3 regions of the Mesorhizobium sp. SEMIA396 genome follow, and region 3 is predicted to be linked to each of the others. Evidence: riboswitches for the same ligand, from Rfam matches in the RefSeq annotation. Region 3 holds a riboswitch; each other region holds the start of a gene.

Region 1 (7,317 bases), on a different contig from region 3:
TCTTCGCCTCGATCACCAGCTTGCCGGACTCGGCGGCGTCGCTCGCCACCATGGTCGCCGACCCTTCGGCACCGCGATGGCCGCGAAAACGCTGGCGCATGGTCTGCAACTCGCCGAGCCGGCGCATGTTTCGCTTGCGCCGCGCCGTCACGCCGTAGCGCAGCCAATGCTCTTCGCGAACGATCTGGCGGCCGAGTTTATGCTGCTCGCGCTCTTCTTCCTCCAGGACTAGGTCGCGCCATTCCTCGAAATGGCCAAAGCCCTTGTCCAGCCTGCGGGTCTGGCCGCGATCGAGCCAGATGGTGGCGCGCGACACACGTTCGAGAAAGCGGCGGTCGTGCGAGATGACGATCAGTGCCGAGGAGGTGCGGATGAGTTCTTCTTCCAGCCATTCGATGACCGAGAGGTCGAGATGATTGGTCGGCTCATCGAGCAGCAGGATGTCTGGCTCCGGCGCCATGACGCGGGCAAGGGCAGCACGCCTCGCCTCGCCGCCCGACAGATCGTTCGGACGTTCCTCACCCGACAGTCCGAGATGCTCCATCAGATAGCTGGCGCGGTAGGGATCGTCGGCAGGGCCAAGCCCGGCCTCGACATAGGCGCGGACAGTGGCAAAGCCCTCCATGTCGGGCATCTGCGGCAAATAGCGGACAGTTGCCGAAGGCTGGCGGAACACCTCGCCGTCCTGCGGCTCGATCAGGCCAGCGGCGATCTTCAGCAGGGTCGACTTGCCCGACCCGTTGCGGCCGACCAGTGCGATCTTGTCGCCGGCCGAAGCCGTCAAGGCGGCGCCGTCGAGCAGCGGCGTGCCGCCGAAGGTCAGTTTTATCCCGTCGAGGTTGAGAAGAGGCGGGGCCATGTCAGCTTTCAGGTAAGGGATAGGGATGAGCGAGCAGCATCGCGCGGCCATGGCCGAGCGCGATTTCGAGGCGGCCCTTGATCTCGTTGGAAATGGTCAGCGACGAACCGAAGGCCACCTTGACGTGGTTCAGCGGCCATTTGGCGCCGGTGACGGTCAACCCGGCAAGCTCGGAAAAGCCGAGCACCGAAAACAGCGTGCCATCGGCATAGTCGAAGCCGGCCGTTCCGCGCAGCAGGGGAATGCCTTCCTGGGCGCCGCTGGTCAGGAGCACATCGGTCCCTGCTTCGGCCAGGCGCAAGGCAAGCGCCAGATGCAGGAAAGCGTGGTCGGCTCGCTTGCCGCCGAAAGCACCTGCTAGCACCAGGCGGGTCGCGCCGCGCTCGAGTGCGGCGGCGATGGCCAGTTCGCCATCGGTCTGGTCCTTTTCCGCCGGGAAGGTCCGGCGAGGCACGGAAGCGAGATCGTCAGGCAGCTTGGCTGGCACGGAATCAAAATCACCCACCCACAGCTCCGGGACAAGGCCGAGCAGCCGTGCATGGCCGATGCCGGCGTCGGCGGCGATGACGCGGGAGCCTTCGACCTGACGGTCGAGCCGTGGCGTGCGGATGAGATCGCCGCCAAGCAGGATGGTGAATGTGCTCATATCGTGTGGCCCTTACCAGCCCGGCACGGGAAACGGAAGGCGGCAAACTCCCACTTGCGTGGCGGATCGGCCCGGCCTATGTGTCGAAACGCTCTAACGGGGTGCCGGACGCGATCTTCGCGGACCGGCTGAGAGGCAGTCTCGCCAACCCGCTGAACCTGATCCGGTTTGTACCGGCGGAGGGATTAGACGTTTCGGACAGTCCGACGCCTCAATTCCTTTCAATTCGAACGAAGGAGGCGCCGATGCGCACGCTTTTATACGCTCTTGTTTCAGCAACGGTCGTGGCCTTGTCCGGACCGGCCTTGGCCAAGGACAAGCTCACCGTCTACACCTATGAGAGTTTTACCGCCGACTGGGGTCCGGGTCCCGTGGTGAAGAAGGCGTTCGAGGCCGAATGCGGCTGCGATGTCGAGTTCGTCTCGGTCGCCGACGGCGTCGCGTTGCTCAACCGCGTCAGATTGGAAGGCGCATCGACCAAGGCCGATATCGTGCTTGGCCTCGACACCAATCTCACCGCCGATGCCAAGGCCTCAGGCTTGTTCGCGCCGCATGGCGGCGTAACTGATGTCAACGTGCCGGGTGGCTGGAGCGACGATACTTTTGTCCCCTTTGACTACGGCTATTTCGCTGTCGTCTACGACACCGAGAAGCTGAAGAACCCGCCGAAAAGCCTGAAAGAGCTGGTCGAAGGCAGTGCCGACGACAAGATCGTCATCCAGGATCCACGCACCTCGACGCCGGGCCTCGGCCTGCTTCTGTGGGTCAAGTCGGTTTATGGCGACAAGGCGCCGGAGGCCTGGGCCAAGCTCAAGCCGAAGGTGCTGACCGTGACGCCGGGCTGGAGCGAGGCCTATGGGCTGTTCACCAAGGGCGAGGCGCCGATGGTGCTGTCCTACACGACGTCGCCGGCCTATCACATGATCGCCGAGAACACCGGGCGCTACCAGGCGGCCTCCTTCGAGGAGGGCGAGTATCTGCAGATCGAGGTGGCGGGTATCACCACGACGGGAGCCAAGAATCCGCTGGCGGCCAAGTTTATGGCCTTCATGACCGGGCCTAAATTCCAGGATGCCATTCCCGAGACCAACTGGATGTTCCCGGCCGGCAAGACCGACAAGCCGCTCAATCCGGCCTTTGATAAACTGGTCAAGCCGACCAAGACCTTGCTGTTCAGCCCGCAAGAGGTCGCTGCCAATCGCAAGGCCTGGGTCGATGAATGGCTTGCGGTGATGAGCAAGTAGGGCGCGAGCCGCGTCGCATGTTTGCGCCAAGCCGCCCCCCTCTGGCCTGCCGGCCATCTCCCCCTCAGGGGGGGATATCGGCAGCTTTATCGCCTCTCTTAGTCCTGCCACTCTTGAGAATAGCGAAGGCGGCTGAGTGCGCAATCTCCCCCCTTGAGGGGGAGATGTCCGGTAGGACAGAGGGGGGTGGGCTGGGCCTTCGCCAGATATTCCCCTCGATCAATACCCGTCGCAGGGTTGGATAGCGCGAGATGCGTACGCGCCATCCAGCCGATCCCCGCGTCAGCGCCGGCATTGTCGCGCTTGCCGCGATCGCGCTGCTGATCGGCGGCGCGTTTGCCGGCCTGCTTTTCGAGGGCGCCCACGATTTCTCGGGCGCCTGGGCAGCCTTCGATCCCTATCTGCTTCGCGTCATTCGCTTCACGCTCTGGCAAGCGGCGCTCTCGACGCTGCTTTCGGCCATCCCGGCGCTGTTCGTGGCGCGGGCTCTGTCGCGACATCCACGTTTCTTCGGCCGCGCCTTCATCCTGCAGATCTTCGCCGTGCCGTTGGCGCTGCCGGCTATTGTCGCAGCGCTCGGCATTCTGGCGCTTTATGGCCGTGCCGGCTATTTCGCCGGCGTGCTTGCCCTGATCGGCGGCGGAAGCTGGCCGGGTATCTATGGCCTGTCCGGCATCCTCGTCGCCCATGTCTTCTTCAACCTGCCGCTGGCGACGCGGCTGTTCCTCGAGGCGCTGCAGACCATACCGGCCGACCAATGGCGGTTGGCGAGCCAACTCGGCATGGCGGCGCGGCCGGCGTTCCGGCTGATCGAATGGCCAACGCTGCGCGCCGCATTGCCCGGCGTCGCCGGGCTTGTGTTCATGCTCTGCATCACATCCTTCACGATCGTGCTGACGCTCGGCGGCGGGCCGGCCGCGACGACGCTGGAGGTCGGCATCTACCAGGCGCTGCGCTTTGATTTCGATCCCGCGCGGGCCGTTACACTGACGCTGTTGCAGATTGCCCTGACCTTTATCGTTGTGCTGGCCCTGACGCGCCTGGGCGCCAATGTGGTCGGCGACACCAATTTGCCGGTCGCGCAACGTCGGTATCTCTCAGTCCATCGGAGCGAGACCTGGTTGAACGCGCTACTCATCATCCTGGCGCTGCTGTTCGTCGTTGGGCCGATGGCGGCAACCGTGATGGCCGGGTTGGGTGCGGATCTCGGCCGGTTGGCCGGTGAGGCCACTGTCCGGCAGGCAACGCTGACCAGCGTGGTGCTGGCCTTCCTGTCGGCACTGCTCTCGGTGATGCTGTCGCTGGCGCTGACCATGGCGCGGCGGGCACTGGCGCTGAACCGCCGTGCCGGCGCAAAGACACTGCTCGAACACGCTGCCGATACAGGCGCCGGCTTTGTCCTTGTCGTGCCGCCGATCGTCGTCGGCGCCGGCTGGTTCCTGTTGCTGCGCCATGCCGGCGATGTCTTTGCCATCGCCCCGGTCATGGTCGTCACCGTCAACGCGGTGATGGCGATGCCATTCGCCCTGCGCGCCGTGCGTCCCGCCTATGATGCGGCGAGCGAGCGTCACGAACGGCTCTGCGCACAGCTCGGCATTGCGGGCTGGAACCGGCTGATGCTGGTCGACTGGCCGTCGCTGCGGCGCCCGCTCGCCACGGCCTTCGCTTTCGCCATGGCGCTGTCGCTGGGCGATCTCGGTGTCATTGCCCTGTTCGGCAGTGATTCCGTGCAGACATTGCCCTACCTTCTTCTGGCACGGATGGGCAGCTACCGCACCGAGGATGCCGCCGGCCTGGCACTGCTGCTCGGCCTCGTCTGTCTCGCGTTGATCGTGGCGGCGCACTGGCTGGGAAGGGAGAAGGTCCGCGATGCGTGAGAGGGCGGCCAGCAGGCTCGAGAAGGGCGCGCCGGTGCGGCTGGACAAGGTGTCGTTCAGTTATGGTGAGGTGCCACTTGTCTTCGACGTCGAGTTCGCCACGGCGAAGATCACCGCCATCATGGGTCCGAGCGGTTCGGGCAAGTCGACGCTGCTCAATCTGGTCGCCGGCTTCGAGACCCCACAGTCGGGCCGCGTGCTGATCGGCGGGGCCGATGTCAGCGCCGAGCCGGCCTCGGCGCGGCCGGTGTCGATGGTGTTCCAGGAGAACAATCTCTTCGCGCATCTTTCCGTCGAGCAGAATGTCGGGCTCGGTCGCTCGCCCTCCCTGGGACTGACCGAGGCGGACCGCGCCGCGGTCGCCGAGGCGCTTGCGCGCACCGGTCTCGCGGGCAAGGAGAAACGCCTGCCGCGCGAGCTCTCCGGGGGCGAACGCCAGCGCGTCGCACTGGCCCGCGTGCTGGTGCGCGACCGACCGGTGTTGCTGCTCGACGAGCCATTCGCTTCGCTCGGACCCGCTTTGCGCGACGAGATGCTGAATCTGGTTGCTGCCGTTCATGCCGAACGCGCCATGACGGTGCTATTTGTCACCCACCAGCCCGAGGATGCACGCCGCATCGGCGAGCACATGGTGTTTGTCGACAATGGGTTGGTGGCCGCAACCGGCAAGGCTGATGATTTCTTTACCGGGGCTGGTCCGGAGGCGTTCCGGCGCTATATCGGCGCGGGTGCTGGATATTCCACATCACGCGATGTTGCCCGGAAGCGGACATAATTTACGGTCAAACCGGCTCCAGGCGATGTGGCGTTTGCTTGCCATGACCGGGGGAGTGTGGCTAGGTCGCCCTACCGGTCCGGCACAGGCCGTGATTTGCCTGCAGTATCCGCCGCCCGCCCTAAGGGACGGGCAACGGATGCAGCAGCAGTTTGAGATAGCGCATGACACGTTCCGAAGATCGCCCCCGATTTTCGTGGTCATGCGCCGGGACCCGAAAGGAAGCCGTTCTGGCGATCGGCGCTAACACATTGGGAATGAAACCGCTGGCGCGTTTTCTCGCGCTGGCCGGTTTTGCCGTGGCGTTGGCAAGCTGCCAGATGTTCACGCCGCCGGAAGTTCAGGAATCCGGCTTCCAGCCTTCCGACAAGCCGATCACAGTGGACAATGTCGGCGCCAACAACAAGCTCGCCGAATTGGCCAAGGCGCAGCACCCGCGCATCCTGGCGACTTACGGCGGTGAATATTCCGACCCCAAGCTCGAGCGAATGGTCGCCAAGGTGGTCGGTAGTTTGACGGTGGTGTCCGCCAACCCGACACAGACCTATCGCATCACCATTCTAAATTCGCCCAACGTCAACGCATTCGCGCTGCCGGGCGGTTATCTCTACATCACCCGCGGCCTCCTGGCGCTGGCCAATGATTCGGCCGAGCTTGCCGCTGTCATCGCGCATGAGATGGGCCACGTCACTGCCAATCACGGCCTGCAGCGCCAACAGCTCGAGGCAGAGGAAGGCCTGGCGACCAAGGTGGTTTCCGATGTGCTCGGCGACAGCCCGACCGCCAAGGCGGCGTTGATCCGCGGCAAGCTGAGGCTGGCGCAATTTTCGCGCAACCAGGAGCTGGAAGCCGACGCCATCGGCATCAAGTCGATCGGCGAGGCCGGCTACGATCCTTTCGCCGCAGGCCGCTTCCTTCAATCGATGTCGGCCTATACCGATTTCCGCTCGATCAGCGGCGCCACCGACGCCAGCCTGGACTTCCTGGCCACGCACCCCAACACGCCGCAGCGCATCGATCTGGCGCAGCGCCATGCTCGCCAGTTCGGCGCGCCGGGCGTCGGCACGCGCGACCGCGATTCCTTCCTCGCCGGCATAGACGGCCTGCTCTATGGCGACACGCCTGAGGAAGGCTATGTGCGCGGCGAAACCTTCCTGCACCCGGGCCTTGGCGTGTCGTTCACGGTGCCGGACGGCTTCATCATCGACAATTCGGCGGCAGCGGTGACGGCCACCGGCCCCGGCGACATAGCGATCCGTTTCGATGGCGTCTCTATCGACAAGAACCGGGCGCTGACGGACTATATCCGCAGCGGCTGGGTGGCTGGTCTCGTCGACAGCAGCGTCAAGCAGGAAACCATCAACGGCAATGAGGCGGCGACCGCGCATGCCGGCGCCGAAGGCTGGCAATTCGACATAGCGGTGATCCGCGCTGGCGGCCAAGTCTACCGGCTGCTGACCGCGGCCCCTTCCGCCAGCACGTCTCTGGACACGATCGCCCGTTCGGTAAGCGGCTCGTTCCGGATTCTGAGTGCTGCCGAAAAGGCGGCGCTGAAGCCGCTGCACATCCGCGTCGTCACCGTCCAGCCTGGGCAGACGATGGGTTCGCTTTCGGCGCAGATGGTCGGCGTTGACCGCAAGCTCGACCTGTTCCGCGTCCTCAACGCGCTGTCGCCCGGTGCCGCGGTTTCGGCCGGCGACAAGGTCAAGATCGTCACCGACAAGTAGGCGCCGCTGGACGCCTGCCGCCGTTCAGGCGGCAGTCGCCATGAACTCCGGATTCTGCTTCACCAATGCGACCTTGAGCTTTTCCATGGCGCGGGCCTCGATCTGGCGGACGCGTTCCTTGGAGATGCCGAGGGTTTCGCCGAGCGCTTCGAGTGTCGCGCCCTCGTCGTTCAGCCGCCGTTCCTCGAT
Region 2 (7,317 bases), on a different contig from region 3:
GATCCGGCAACGAGCGGAAGGCCTGTGGCAAGGGTCAGCAACAAGGCCTGCCGGCGCGTCAAGTCAGTCATGATCGTGTCCTTTGGATGGGGTGGCGTTGAGGATGATGTCGAGAATCTCGGCCTCGAGCGTACTTGCCTGGCGCGCGGCATCGCCGCCAAGGCTGCGCGGGCGCGGCAGCGGCACCTTGATTTCACGCACGATGCGGGCCGGGCGCGCCGACAGCAGATAGATGCGGTCGGACAGGAACACGGCTTCGCGCACGTCATGGGTGATCAGGAGCGCCGTCCAGCGATGATGCCGCCACATCTGTTCCAGCCAGCGCTGCATGGCCGTGCGGGTCAGCGCGTCGAGCGCGCCGAACGGCTCGTCGAGCAAAAGCATGTCGCGTTGCTGCACCACCGTGCGCAGCAAGGCCGCGCGCTGGCGCATACCGCCGGACAGTTGCGCTGGAAAATGCCGCTCGAAGCCGGCAAGCCCGAATTCGGCAAACAACGGCGCAACGCGCGCCCGCGCCGCCTGTCTCCTCATGCCTTGCACTTCGAGCCCGAGCGTTGCGTTGTCGAGGATGCGCCGCCACGGCATCAGCGCGTCACGCTGCGGCATGAAAGCGAAATGCCTGCCGTGGTCGTCGAGCGGCGCGCCGTCAAACAACATCTCGCCCTCGCCATGCTCGGCGCCGGTCAGAAGCTGGAAGAGTGTCGATTTGCCGGCGCCCGAGGGTCCAAGGATCGAGACGAATTCACCAGCGCCGACGCTAAGCGAAATATCGGCCAGCACGTCGAGCCCACCGAACGCCTTGCGCACATACCGCAGTTCGAGCCGGCTCATCGCCAGGGCCCCTTCCCGACGGTTTCCTTGCCGGCCCGCTCCCAGGGCATCGCAAGGCGCTGCAGCAGTACAGTCAACCCGAACAGGACAAGGGTCAGGGCAGCGCTCACTCCGACGGCGGCAAGAACCAGGTCAGGACGGAAATTGTTCTTGGCGTTGAGCATGTAGATGCCCAGCCCCTTCGCGGCCCCCGCATATTCGGCGAAGATCGCGCCGACCACGGCGTAGGTGATGGAGATCCTCAAACCAGCGAAGAAATAGGGCAGCGCCGAAGGCAGCCGTGCCAGCACGAAGATGCGCCAGCGCCCTGCCCCCATGGCGCGCAGCATTTGCCCGATCTCGGCCTCGGTCGACTCATAACCCTCGACCAATGCAACCAGCATCGGAAAGAAGGTAACCAGCGCCACCAGCATGATCTTGGGCGCCAGCCCGAAGCCGAACCAGAGCACCACCAGCGGCGCGATCGCCACCAGCGGCAAGGTCTGGCTGACGATTAAGACAGGAAACAGCGCACGCCGCAGCGGCTGGAAGAAGTCGACCAGCATCGACAGCACGAAGGCAGCGCTGAGCGAACAGGCAAAGCCGAGCAGCGTGGCGCCGATGGTCGGAATGGCGTTGTCGGCCAGCGCCTGGCGATTGAGCAGCGCTTGCTCGAAAACGCGCGACGGCGCCGGCAGTGTCGTCGGCCTGATGCCGGAATAGGTGGCATAAAGCTCCCACGCCAGCAGGAGCAAACCGACCGAGATCATGGCCGGCATTGCCTTGACAAGAAGGCTCGCGATCGGGCGCGAAGCGACTGATGATGTGGCCACGGGAGACAACCTTTGACGGCAGCGCGAAAGCGCGGCTGGTTCAGACAGCCGACGGGCTGTTGGCCGAGACCGTGACGTCGAGGGTTACGTGGCCGGCGCCTGGTCCGAAGCGGCAGAAGGCCTCGTCCAGCGCCGAAAAGATCGCACCGGCATCACCGCGCAGTTTCGTGCAGAAATGCTTGGAACGCTCATAGACGCCGGACTGCTTGAGAAAATCGATGCAGCCGTAGATCTCGTCCATGTGGTCGTCGGTGCCCATCACATAGAGCGAGAACTGCGCCGCCGCCGGCTGGCCGGTGGCAGCAGCATTGCGCACCGCCGCAATGGCCGCATCCTTGCGCGGGCCGAGTGGCCCGACAGGCCCGCCAAGTGCATCGGAGCGGCAGATCGGGTCATCCGGCTCGCCAGGGCACCCGCGCGAGATGGCGGCCGACAACACGCAATGTTTGCCGCTGCGTGCCGCCGCCACGAAGAGGTCGCGCATGGCGGGAAACAGCACTTCGGGCGGCCCGACCAGCAAGGTCGAGATGTCGTCGGTCTCGATCCTGAGCTTGTCGCGCCAGGGATCGAGCGCACCGAGCGCGCCAAGAATGACACCGACGAATTCGTCGGTCATGGGGTATAGGGAAATCTGTGCGCCTGAAAACATCGCCCGCCTCGCTCCGCTGGTATTACCCAGATCAGCTTCTAGGGTCTGTGGGCTTGCCGCCCCCGTCTCAGCCCCGACCGTACGGAGCACCCCTGTGGATGTGCGCCTTAAAGCATCATTCGAGTTCAAGGGAAAGCCGTTTTTTCAGAGCACTGCGCCAAAAGCATTGCGCCAGTCACGGTGCGCCTGAGCGGAATTTTGTCGGGAACCTTCGCCGCCGCGACCGGTTGTCCCCACAGTCGCAACGCGATCACTTTCGTAGAAAACAAGCGACGACTTCACAGAAATGGAGACAAACCATGTTCATGAAAATCCTCGCAGCTTCGGTTCTCACCATTGGTCTGGCCACGTCAGCCATGGCGCAAAGCGCCGGCAGCAACAACGCAAATGGAAGCGGCAGCGGCAAATCGGTGACGGTTGAGCCGAACACGCCGGCTTCACCGAATACGGTCGAGCCGGACACTGTCGACCCGGGCACGACCAACAGCACGACTGGCACGGTAGGGGACATGAATTCGAACGCGGATCAGAATTGCCCGACCAACCCGCAAGGCGCGCAGACGGACGCCGATGGTAACGCGACGGCGCCAACGGTAAACGATAATAATTGTGGCAAGTAACCGCACACGGATGAAGCCGCTGGGCATCGCCCAGCGGCTTCATCCGTTTCTCTGGTCCGCAGCACTCGTTTTGCCGAACAGCCGGATTTGTGGAGCGGGTTTTCCGGCGGGCGGGCGCAAAAACAGGTGTTTTGAATTGAGCAGCCGTTTGAGCACTCTACCGTAGGTAAAATACAGGACCCGACCGTTGGCGAGATCGAATTCCACTGTTCCCCACCGCCTGACCGGAGCCTTTCCTGTGCAAGGCCCCAGCCTTCTGATCTGGAATCCCAGTCTGATTTTGCGCGTTCCGATTTCAAGATAGATGCCTGGCAGAAGGCCGAGCACATGCCATAGCCGTACAACATGCTCGACCGACATGGCCGGCGAGATTATCAGGTGGCTGGGCTGAAGCCGTGCCCAGACGAAGTCGCCTTTCGGCTGCGGCATTCCTGACAACAGCCCCCGGCAGTAGGCCGGCACCGCCTCGCTCACCAGAATCCGCATAGCGGTTGCCGTGCTGTCGACCAAGGCTTCTCTCGAGGTCCAGTCAGCTTCGGAAAACGGCACCTGCCCGAGAATGTCACCCTCGTCAAAACCGGCGGACATCTTGTGGAGCGTGACGCCGCCATGAGCCGCACACCGGCCGTCCACGGCCAAGCGCTGGGTCGGATGTGGCCCTCGATAGTCGGGGAGCAGCGCCGGGTGGAGGTTGACCCCGCCTTTGGAAAAATGGCCAAGAACCTCTTGAGGGATCAAGACAGGCAAAGTGTAGCAGACCAGCACATCGGCGCGGAGGTCAGACAATTGGCGACCAAGCGCATTCCAATCGTAAGGGCGGCCAAATTCGATCAACTTGACAGTCGTGTTACCGACAAACCGCCTGAGCAGCAGCTTGCGTTGAAGCCTTCGTCGGAAATTGCCGATGCTGAAACCGGTGGGACGACGCCGGAACCCGGGCACGATGATCGCGCCAATTGCATTTCCAGCCTCTAGCCAGCCGGCGAGCAGAGGCCCCGTATGGTTAGAGATATCGAGGACAAAAACGGCTGTGATCGGCTCCGAGTGATCGGTCGATTCGATCGGCCTCATCTTCGGCGGCTCAAACGGGCCGACAGATCAGGGCGAGCTTGTCAGGTCGGCTGAGTGGAAGGCGATGCCAAGGCAGTGACAACCGAAAGACGCTCGCGTTTTACAAACACTGGCTTTTCGCAGATTTTCTTCACGGCCCGTCTCCCGAAATCAGCTCTTCCTGCGCAATTGGACTGCGATACGGCAGGCTGTCAACCACCTGACCGTGTTTGCCTACCGCATCCGCATTCGCCGTTGACGAAGGCGTTCGAAGAGCGCTCGGATATTGTGAAAGCTCAATGGCCGACGCGACACGGTGCGCTGACTGAAAGGGGTTTGGATGCGATGACCTGCTCGACGACACCGTCGAGCAGCAATGCAGGGCAAATCGCAGTTGCGAATCTACGAAACCGCCGTCTCGCGAACCGGCAGCTTCCAGCCTGGCCTGACGAAGTGGCAGGTGTATCCGTTGGGATACTTCTCCAGATAGTCCTGATGCTCGGGCTCGGCTTCCCAGAACGGACCAACGGGTGCGACTTCGGTGATGACCTTGCCCGGCCACAGGCCCGAGGCATCGACATCGGCGATGGTGTCCTCGGCGACGCGCTTCTGTTCGTCGCTGGTGTAATAGATCGCCGAGCGATAACTCGTCCCGACATCGTTGCCCTGGCGGTTGCGGGTCGTCGGATCGTGGATCTGGAAAAAGCGTTCCAGCAGCGTGCGATAGCTTATGATGGCCGGATCGAAATTGATCTCGATGGCTTCGGCGTGGGTGCCGTGGTTGCGGTAGGTGGCGTTGGGCACGTCGCCGCCGCTGTAGCCGACACGGGTGGAGATGACGCCGGGATAGCGCCGTATCAAATCCTGCATGCCCCAGAAACAGCCGCCGGCAAGGACTGCACGTTCGGTCGAAGTCGCCATGTCACGTCTCCTCAAAAGCAATTCCAGGAAAAGTGTGTAGCGGTTTTCCGTCTGGAATTGCGTGAAAGCAAGTGGTCTCGCCATAAATGGGCATTGTCACCTGCTTCGTCCAGCGGACGCGGTGGATCTACCTCAATTGCTCGGTTGGGCGAGGCTGTCGATCAAACCCGGTAGCTTCATGCCAGGCGGAATGGCGGCAAAGCTGATCGCCACCGGTGGTGCCCTGAGCGACCAGGCGAAAAGAACGGTCTTGACCGGGATGTTTCCCAGCCACGCCAGCAGCCGAGGTGGCACGCCGCTCCCGGGCCAGACCAGGAGCATACCGTGATCGCGCAGCCGCTGGCTGGTGATCCAGGGGGCGAGCCGCATGTCGAGGTCGGTGAAGATCGACGGCTTGTCATAGGCGTTGAGGCCCGCCAGCAACGCGATGCGGGTATCGCCGCCGACGATGTCGAGCCGACCGGGCACCGCCGCGTGCCAGACCGCCTCGGCTTCGTCCGAAATCTGCCGCGCTGGCCAGCAGACGGCATCCATGCGCCCGCGCAAATTGCAACTCGTCCAGCGGATGCCCGCATAGGCACCGGACATGCCGAGGATGCAGGCGAACGCGCAGATCGCCAGCCGTCGCAGTTCGACGGCGCCAAGCCGATGACCCAGCAAGGCGATCGCCACAACGCCGACCAGATTGTACATCGGCGCGCCCCACGCCTCGCCGGCGCCGGTAAACAGCGAGGCCACCATGACAAGCACCGCCGGACCAAGCCCCATCCACACGAGATAGGCCAGCGCGCCGCGCTCAATGGGCTGTTCCGGCGCGGGCGAACGCCGCAACAGCCCCGATATCGACAGCACCAGCAATAAGCCGCAGAGCCCCGCCATTTGGACACCGATATAGTAAAGGCGGGCGCGGTGGACCAACACCCATTCATCGCGGCCGGCGACATAGGTCAGCGGCAGGAAATCGATGCGGTAGAGCTGGATGGCCAGTGGCGCGGCGACGGCGAGGAAAACCGCGAGCCCAAGCCAGGGCCAGGGCGTGGCGAGCCGATTGCGTGCCCGCGTGTCCGACAACAGCCAGATCGCCCCGAAGAGCAACAGCAGCCCGGTGGAAAACTTGGCATAGAGCCCGACGCCCGACACCAGTCCGAGCGCCAGCCACCAGCCCGGCCCACCGCCACGGCCCGCACGCCACAGCAGCCAGCAGATTGCGGCCCAGAAGGGCATCTGCGCGTAATCATGATTGAACTGCGGTGTCGGCCAGCCGAAGAAATACAATGACGGCATCAAAAGCACGGCGGCCAGCGCGCGGGTTCTCCCGAGCATGTCGCGGGCCAGCAGGTAGACGAAGACGAAGGTCGCCGAGACGACAAGCTGGGCGAGCAGATATTGCGGCCAGCGGAACGATCCGGTCAGAAGATGGCTGATCTCGAGCAGCCAGCCGGGGAGCTGCGGATGCTTGTAGGTCAAAAGCACCCATTCGCGGCCCCACATAAAGCTCTCGACGACATCGCCGGGCGGGGCGGCATCGACAAGCGCCGGCATCACGGTCCAGCACAGGATCTGCGTCAGGCATAAAAGCGCTAGGCCGGCTTCTGGATAGCGCGTCAGCCCCGGCCAGATCGACGACTGCCACCAGTCGCCTGGAACAGAACTGCCGACCGGCAGCCAACCGTTCATGGTTTCGTCGATTCGCGTCATGCGGTGGATAAATCACACCGGACGGTTTTACGAACAGCCCAGAACTTGAAGCTTACGAAAATGTATACTTGGCCGACCATGGCAAAACCAAGATTGAGGCAGAGTTTCGCGCCACCATGCCGCCTCTCCCGTCATCACATGCCAGCAAGACAACAATGGAACACGCCATCGCGCAGCACCCTGAACATGCCGGGCATGGCGCCTTGGGCGTGATCGCGGCAGGCGTCGCCTACGCCTGACCGGTTGCCGTCCCCAAAAAGCATCCAGGATTTGAAAAATGCGCCACCACCATGCCGTCATTCACTACCGTGCGCTCGATTTCTGGATGGCCCGTGCGGCCGTTCTCGTCATCATCTGCCTGCAGCTTCTGGTCATCAACAATCTCTCATTCGGGCCGCGCTGGGTGGCGCCCGCGCTGGAGGCGGCCCTGCTGCTGCCCTTGTCGGTGGCCACCGCCTGGACGCAGGCCGCCACCCGAAAGGCGGTCGAGGACCACGAGTGGCATGCGATCGGCCAGTTTCGGGTCATGATCCGCAGAACAGCCCTGACCATGACCGCCATCATCAGCATCATCAATTGCGGTTCGCTGGTCCTGCTGGTGCGTGCCTTGCTGGAGGGCCATGCCGGCAGTAGCGGTACGACGCTGCTGATCGACGCGCTCAACATCTGGGTCACCAACGTCATCGTTTTTGCCTTGTGGTTCTGGAGCACCGACCGCGGCGGTCCGCCGACCTGC
Region 3 (7,317 bases):
GCCATCGCCGGGCGTGGGTCGAGGTGAGCCTCGTCGGGGAAGAGCAATCCACGCCGGAAGCGGCCGGCGAGGTCGGGTTCCAGGAGCGCAATTTCGTTTTCATCGACGCGCCGATGCCCTGACGTGCGACTGGCGAACCGGTCAAGCTCACCGGCATCACGCGGCGCGGCCACGACCAATGTCCCGGCCCGTGTCACCTGACCCGACAGCACCGCATCCCACCAGTCGGCAGCATCGCGTCCGAGATCCAGCACCGGCTGCTCCGCGCTTTCGCGCTCGCACCATGGCGCCAGCATGCCGCCGGCGAACCACGACGCGTTGCCACCAAGGCCATGCCGCATCTCGGCGACGGTGACCGTCGCGCCGCGGGCGGCGAGTTCGAAAGCGACGGTGAGGCCGGCAACGCCGGCCCCTTTGACGAGCACCCTCATGATGGTTTGGGAGCCTCTGGCACGACCGGTACGCCAGTCTCGTCCGCCTGCATGTAGAGATCGCCGCCCTCCCGGTATTTTGCCGCCATTGCCGCCATGCCTTCCTTCTGGGCCTCGGCACGGATGTCGTGGGAAATGCGCATGGAGCAGAATTTCGGCCCGCACATCGAACAAAAATGTGCCAGCTTGTGCGCCTCCTTGGGCAAGGTCTGGTCGTGGAAGGACCGTGCGGTTTCGGGGTCGAGCGACAGGTTGAACTGGTCCTCCCAGCGGAACTCGAAGCGCGCGCGCGAAAGGGCATCATCCCTGGTTTTCGCTGCCGGATGGCCCTTCGCCAGATCGGCTGCATGGGCGGCTATCTTGTAGGTGATCACGCCAATCTTGACGTCGTTGCGGTCGGGAAGGCCGAGATGCTCTTTCGGCGTGACGTAGCAAAGCATTGCGGTGCCGAACCAGCCTATCATGGCGGCACCTATCCCTGAGGTGATGTGGTCATAGCCCGGCGCGATGTCGGTCGTCAGCGGCCCCAACGTGTAGAACGGCGCCTCACCGCACACTGCGAGCTGCTTGTCCATGTTCTGCTTGATCTTGTGCATGGGGACATGGCCCGGGCCTTCGATCATCACCTGGCAGTCCTTTGCCCAGGCAATCTTGGTGAGTTCTCCAAGTGTTTCCAGTTCGGCGAATTGCGCCGCGTCGTTCGCATCGGCGATTGAACCGGGACGAAGGCCGTCGCCGAGCGAGAAGGAGACGTCATAGGCTCTGGCGATGTCGCAGATCTCCTCGAAATGCTCGTAGAGGAAGCTCTCCCGGTGATGGTGCAGGCACCATTTGGCCATGATCGAGCCGCCGCGCGAGACGATGCCCGTGACCCGGTCGACGGTCAGCGGGATGTAGTGCAGCCGCACGCCGGCGTGGATGGTGAAATAGTCGACGCCTTGCTCGGCCTGCTCGATCAGCGTGTCGCGGTAGACCTCCCAGTTCAGATCCTCGGCGATGCCGTTGACCTTTTCCAGCGCCTGATAGAGCGGCACCGTACCGATCGGCACCGGCGCATTGCGCACGATCCAGTCGCGGATGTTGTGGATGTTGCGGCCGGTCGACAGGTCCATCACCGTGTCCGCGCCCCAGCGGATAGCCCAGACCATTTTTTCGACCTCTTCGGCCATCGACGATGTGACAGCCGAGTTACCGATGTTGGCGTTGATCTTGACCAGAAAATTGCGACCGATGATCATCGGCTCGCTCTCGGGATGATTGATGTTGGCGGGAATGATTGCGCGCCCGCGCGCCACCTCGTCGCGCACGAATTCGGGTGTGACGAAATCTGGGATCGCCGCGCCGAAGGCTTCGCCGTCGCGTTGCAGCTTGCCGCGCATCACCTCGCGGCCGAGATTCTCGCGGATGGCTACGAACTCCATTTCTGGCGTGATGATGCCGGCGCGCGCATAGGCAAGTTGGGTCACCGCCTTGCCCTGCTTGGCCTTGAGCGGCCGATTGCGTATCGGAAATTCCGGTGTCAGGCGCTCGCCGGTGGCGAATCCATTGTCTTCCGGCCGGACGTGGCGGCCGTCATAGGCTTCGACATCGCCACGCGCCGTGACCCATTCGTGGCGAAGCCGGGCAAGGCCTTTTTCGATGCTGGTTTCGACTGATGGATCGGTGTAGGGGCCGGACGGATCGTAGACGGTGACGGGCGGTTCGCCGGCCGTCGGATGGACGGAAATCTCGCGCATCGGCACCCTGATCTGCGGGTAGAGGACGCCGGGCTTGTGGATTTTCCGCGAGGCGGGCAGTGGTCCCGTCGATACGGCGGGGGTGAGGGCATTCATCGTGAGGCTCCTTTGCTCATGCATTGGAGACCCAGTTCTGTGCCGGAAGGATGAAAAGACGCTTCTGTAGACCTGCTGCAACAGGACCTCGGGCGTAAACTCCCGCAAAGCGCTTGCACCGTCCCTACGCCAGTATGAACTGGATCAGGTTCAACGGGTCACTGCGCCGCGAAAGCCAGCAGTATCTCAGCCCCTTGCCGGGACTCCCCTGGTGAATGCCTTAGGTTGAACGGGCTGACGCTATCTTGTCAAGCGCATTCGGGCGCCTTCGGCCGGTGGCGACGACCGGCGGCCAGCCGGGCGGAGAGCTCGCGCATGCATCGGGGACAAGTCACGCCCCGTAGACCGGGGCTGAATGGCCAAAGCCTCATTCGCTTCGTGAAGGATGGAGAAACTGTATTGGCCATGTGCGCGTATCGACCAAGTAGCTCAGGCGGTCACGGATGTGGTTATTCTGGTCGAAGGTGACGAACGGCCTTGGGGGTCACCTCCTTTAGGATTCAGAGGTTGGAAGACGGCTTCTCGCGATCACGGCCATCAGGAAATACCTGTCTTCGGCTCAACCTCGACATGGCGTCCGATCGACCGCAGATATACAGCTATCTCGTTCATGAGATGATCGCGTTCGCCGTAGATTTCAGCAATCCTACGCAGCTGTGGCTCGACGGCCCTCCGTTGCGCTGGCGTGAAATCAGCATCGCCAAAGACGTATCCCAAGTTGCCAATCGCGCAAATTTTGCAGCCGGCGTCCACAACTGCTTGTACGAATGCCGGAATGTCTTTTTCTTGCATGGTCTTCATGTCGAACCTCTCGTGAATGGCGTGCTTGCGCCCCAATCTGCCTTTTCAGCGTGTCCTCTGGGCGGCGCAAGCCCTGAGCGTGACTGTGCACGGGCAACCTCGACTATCCCATCTGCCACGCTCTTTAGAATCGGTGGGGTCTGGTGATCGCAGGCTGGGCCACTCAAAAGCCTGCAAGAAGAAAGTCATGGCGACCATTGCTCAAGATCGCAAGGGTGCGTGCAAGACCTTCCGTTGGCAGTCATGCACGCTCGCTCAGAGATAGTCCGGCCGCGGAAATTCTCCCTTATTCGTAAGAAAGCTCATTGAGCAACTGGGCATTGAGCAACTGGGTCTCACGTCACGGGTCTCGTGTGCTTCACAGCCGAAAAATAGCCGCCGTGGCAATTCTCGAAAAGTGCAGGCTACCTCGTTAAGGACACTGCGGATGATCGTTCGCGCTTGGCAAAAGCGAACGGATTAGTCTATGGCTCTCGGCAGGGGGGCGAGTTATGCGGCGGGTGCGAATCCTTCAAGTAGGCGATATTCACTATCCGGACTGGCATCCTTCCTCTAGCAACATCGATGCCAAGGATAGCAAGTTCGCTCCGAAAATAACGCAGAAGCTACGCGCGTCTTCGCTGCGTGCCGTCTTGACGAAACTTCGGCGGCTGACGACTTCGAAGCCCTTGGATTCGATCGCCTTCATGGGGGATTTCACGAGCCGTGGCGACAAGACCTTCATTGCTTCGGCATTCCAGCATTTCACGTTGCTCTGCCGCGCACAGGGACGCAGTTCAAAGGCGCTTCCGTTGATATTCGTACCGGGAAATCACGATGTGAACCGTGATGACGCGCGCGAACTTGGACCGACTGAGAAATTCAGCGAAATGGCGAGTTTAGCCGCCCGCTTGGGTTGGCAGACCGTTCCCGTGGACCAACCCGTGCACTTCAGACTTCCGACAGGATCCGCAGGCGCAAACTTCATCCTCGTCAACACAGCGATAGGCAGTTGGGAGCTTCAAAACCTTCCCGCGTTCCTTCGTGATCGTCTCGAGGCACTCAGTCCTTCTACAGAGCCTGTAGATCTCGGCTCGCCGGACATCTCGGGACATTCGCCCGCGACACCTCCCAGCGATCCAGACAAGGAGGCGTCCGACGACGAGTATTACGGTCAGATGGACACGCCATACATCTCGCGTGAGATGCTTGCAGGCCTACAGGAATTGCTCCAGCAGCCCGACATGCGTTACGGCATCATAATCGGCCATCACAATCTGCTGCCACAAAAGACTCCGCGCATTACGCCATACGCGGAGATGCTCAACAGCGGATTTGTCAGAACTCAGCTGCTGCAGGGCAACAAGCCTATCGTCTACCTGCATGGACACATACATGCTGATCCGGTCGAGATCGTCAACGATCCAAGGTTTCCGGACGGCAAATTGATCTGCATCTCAGCACCAGAGATACAGTCAGGTTTCAATGAGCTCGTCTTCTTCACGACCGATCAGGGAGAGCTCGTCGGCATCCGACTTATACCCTACCGCACCAATGTCGCCGACGGGACGGTCATGGAAGGCGAACATTGCTTTATTTCGACCATGTCCAACGGCAAGGCCTTTCTGAACAACGACACGTTTGACCTGCTGCGCCGACTGCGCGACCATGCCACCAGGCGCGGGAATGGGTTACTCTTCTGGGACGAGATCACTGAGATTGCTGCCTCCGCCGAGCTCGGGCTAGATCTGGAAGACTCTCTTCTGATGCTCCAAGCGGCGCGCTTCATCGAGATAGACGGCCTCACCAAGGCAAACTCGGCTTGGCGCATTAAGGTAAGGGACGAATAGCGATGGAGAATCCGTTCGGCCCCAACAGGATCGAGTACGAAAGCCGCCCGATACTGTGGTTCAGTCAGAAGTCGGCGTTGATTTCTGCCGCCGCCAAGCCGGTCTTCGTCGCAGGGACGAGAGGCAGCGGCAAGACCAGCATTCTTCGCTCGCTTTCCACAGTCCATATTCTTGAAGACAAAAGTCTCTCGGACCAAGTCGGCAAGCTCGCTTGGTATGGCGTCTTCTTCCAGCTCAATGAGACATTCTCGCCCCTAATCGACAACGCCGTTCTGAACCTCATTCCGGAGCGGATACGCTTCGACACGGCCGCCGTGATCCCGCGGCAATTCGTAATCTTCTCTCACTATCTGGAGCTGAAGATAGTCGAACGCCTGCTCGAGAGCATCGGCCAGCTCAGACGCGACGGCCACTTGAAATACCGGGCCTCCGAAGATAGGGACGTCGCCCTGGCACTGCATCGCGAAGTGCTGCACTTCATACCCCAACCTGCCCGTCTCGACTTCTTCAGCATCGATGAGCTGCGGGGTGGGATAACCCGGTACGTCGACGAATGCTTCAACGCGTTCTTCTTTGCCGCCGATGCCGGAGCGACCGGCTTCAGAGCAACAGACCCTGGCGCGATCATTAACAAGGTCGCGACCGCGATCACTCCACTTTTAAATGGCCCATCTTTCGCCGGTGACAGGGCGCCCTTCTTCAAGATACTGATTGACGACTGTGAAGCACTGACACCGCTCCAACAGCAGTTCCTGAACACCTTGGTGAGAAAGACGCGCGGCAACGTGAAATGGGTCCTCGCCTACATCGGCGGCCTCTACGACACGATCCGGACGATCATACCCGGCCAGTCGCTCTCGAATGCTGACCGGGACGTCGAGAATCTTGATTCAGTCGATCCGAGGGAGTTCGCCACGCTGTGCGAGAACGTGTCGTCGCTTCGGCTGTACTATGCGCTTCCTGACCATCTGCGGAGTGATCTCGAGCGCAACGATGCGCTCAGCGCGTTTTCGCTCAAAAACCGGCTGGGGCGGCTTTCCGTCAATGACATCATCGAGCGGGTTATCATATCGGGTCATTCCGAGGGCAGAGAAGAGCTTGTGGCACTTGCTGATGCAGCACGTGAATTCCTCTCCGTGAATTTGAGGACGGCGGATCAGCAGCAATTCCTTCTTGATCGAAAAGCGCGCCCTTATGCCGAAGGGCTGGCGCTCGCGCTCATGAACCCGGAAATTAAGCGCCGGCCCATGAGCAAGGCGGATGCTTCAAATCTGAAGAGGTCGATCGCCCGGAAACAGGGATGGGCTTTTCTGAAAGCGTGCCAGATGCTGCGTCTGCATGACTACCCGTACGTAGGGCACCAGATCATCACATCATTGAGCGACGTCTGTATACGCGATTTCCTTGATATAATGGGAGAGATCTTCCGCCGCAGTGTTCCGAGTTCCAGTGATCCACGAAAACTGGTGGAATTCATCAACTCGGATTTACAGATTCATCTCGAACAGCAGAGACAGGCTGTGAACGCCGCCTCTCAACGGAAGCTTGATGGACTTCAGGCGCTTTCACATCCGTACGAAGAAGAGAGCGTGCGCATGGTGCGGGCGTTGGGTTACCTGACCGCTCGCCTCCAGACAGAGTTTGCCGAAGAAAATGCTCTAGGAACGACAGAGAGAGGCATTTTCAGGGTTGATCTAAAGGAAATGCGCTCGCTGGTGAACCGACTGGAGCAACCCAGCGGAAAACTGGACGAGGTCCTGCGTCGGGCGGAAAGGGATGGGTTTATCCGGGAGGTCTCCGCCGCCGGCAACTTTGAGGTGGACCGCGCCGACCCCGCATCGAAGGAGATGATGATCAGATTGCATCGGCGATTTGCACCTTACTTCGGGTTCTCCTATCGCGGCCCGTACGAAATCAACACAATCCCTGCGGCGCGGATGGTCGACCTGCTTTTTACCAGGCATCGGCTCCCAGAAGACTGGGCCGACTCGGTGTTTAAGGAGCTCGTCGCGCGGCCCGCACTCAAGACCGAATTCCAGCACTCGCTTTTCGAGAGCGATCTCGAATGACCGCTTCAACTGTCGAGTATCGAGTCTTCGGCCATCTGGCCGTCACCGAGAAGGCGAGAGATGCAGGTACCTGCGAAACGATGGAGGCAGATATCGCGATCGTCGCGCTTGGATGGGAAACGCGTTTCGCCGCGTTCGAAAACCATCTTGACCTGAAGGTCGGCAAGATCGTGGTTCTGGACTTTGCTCTGAAGGAAGCGAACGTCCCAGCCGTCGAAGAAAACCGGCGAAAGCTCATCGCTATGGGTACCCGATGGGGCGTCGAAGTGACTGTGATCACCCTCGAGCCTTCCATCGAGTATCAGAAGAACATCAATCTCCTCGATCACCTGCTCACTCAGATGGCCGCTTCATG

The links. A riboswitch is a leader RNA that binds a small molecule or an ion and turns the genes downstream of it on or off. The one in region 3 is predicted to bind thiamine pyrophosphate.
Region 1: linked by a shared signal. The riboswitch ahead of thiB (thiamine ABC transporter substrate binding subunit) and the one ahead of thiC (phosphomethylpyrimidine synthase ThiC) in region 3 are both predicted to bind thiamine pyrophosphate.
Region 2: linked by a shared signal. The riboswitch ahead of NP503_RS03500 (YkoF family thiamine/hydroxymethylpyrimidine-binding protein) and the one ahead of thiC (phosphomethylpyrimidine synthase ThiC) in region 3 are both predicted to bind thiamine pyrophosphate.

The regions. Positions count from the first base shown of each region.
Region 1 covers NZ_JANIFC010000008.1:166,979-174,295, reverse strand. The annotation lists gene NP503_RS20190 (ABC-F family ATP-binding cassette domain-containing protein) at 1-859, opposite strand, end outside; gene NP503_RS20185 (thiamine diphosphokinase) at 861-1,505, opposite strand; TPP riboswitch at 1,593-1,707, shown strand; gene thiB (thiamine ABC transporter substrate binding subunit) at 1,751-2,749, shown strand; gene thiP (thiamine/thiamine pyrophosphate ABC transporter permease) at 3,001-4,626, shown strand; gene thiQ (thiamine ABC transporter ATP-binding protein) at 4,619-5,401, shown strand; gene NP503_RS20165 (M48 family metalloprotease) at 5,659-7,128, shown strand; gene NP503_RS20160 (RNA polymerase factor sigma-32) at 7,153-7,317, opposite strand, start outside.
Region 2 covers NZ_JANIFC010000001.1:688,787-696,103, reverse strand. The annotation lists gene NP503_RS03515 (ABC transporter substrate-binding protein) at 1-71, opposite strand, end outside; gene NP503_RS03510 (ABC transporter ATP-binding protein) at 64-831, opposite strand; gene NP503_RS03505 (ABC transporter permease) at 828-1,589, opposite strand; gene NP503_RS03500 (YkoF family thiamine/hydroxymethylpyrimidine-binding protein) at 1,684-2,292, opposite strand; TPP riboswitch at 2,283-2,396, opposite strand; gene NP503_RS03495 (hypothetical protein) at 2,592-2,912, shown strand; gene NP503_RS03490 (formyltransferase family protein) at 2,952-3,983, opposite strand; gene msrA (peptide-methionine (S)-S-oxide reductase MsrA) at 4,365-4,883, opposite strand; gene NP503_RS03480 (glycosyltransferase family 39 protein) at 5,016-6,581, opposite strand; gene NP503_RS03475 (hypothetical protein) at 6,650-6,820, shown strand; gene NP503_RS03470 (hypothetical protein) at 6,859-7,317, shown strand, end outside.
Region 3 covers NZ_JANIFC010000024.1:1,108-8,424, reverse strand. The annotation lists gene thiO (glycine oxidase ThiO) at 1-431, opposite strand, end outside; gene thiC (phosphomethylpyrimidine synthase ThiC) at 428-2,263, opposite strand; TPP riboswitch at 2,367-2,483, opposite strand; gene NP503_RS32610 (hypothetical protein) at 2,801-3,064, opposite strand; gene NP503_RS32605 (metallophosphoesterase) at 3,556-4,893, shown strand; gene NP503_RS32600 (hypothetical protein) at 4,896-6,962, shown strand; gene NP503_RS32595 (hypothetical protein) at 6,959-7,317, shown strand, end outside.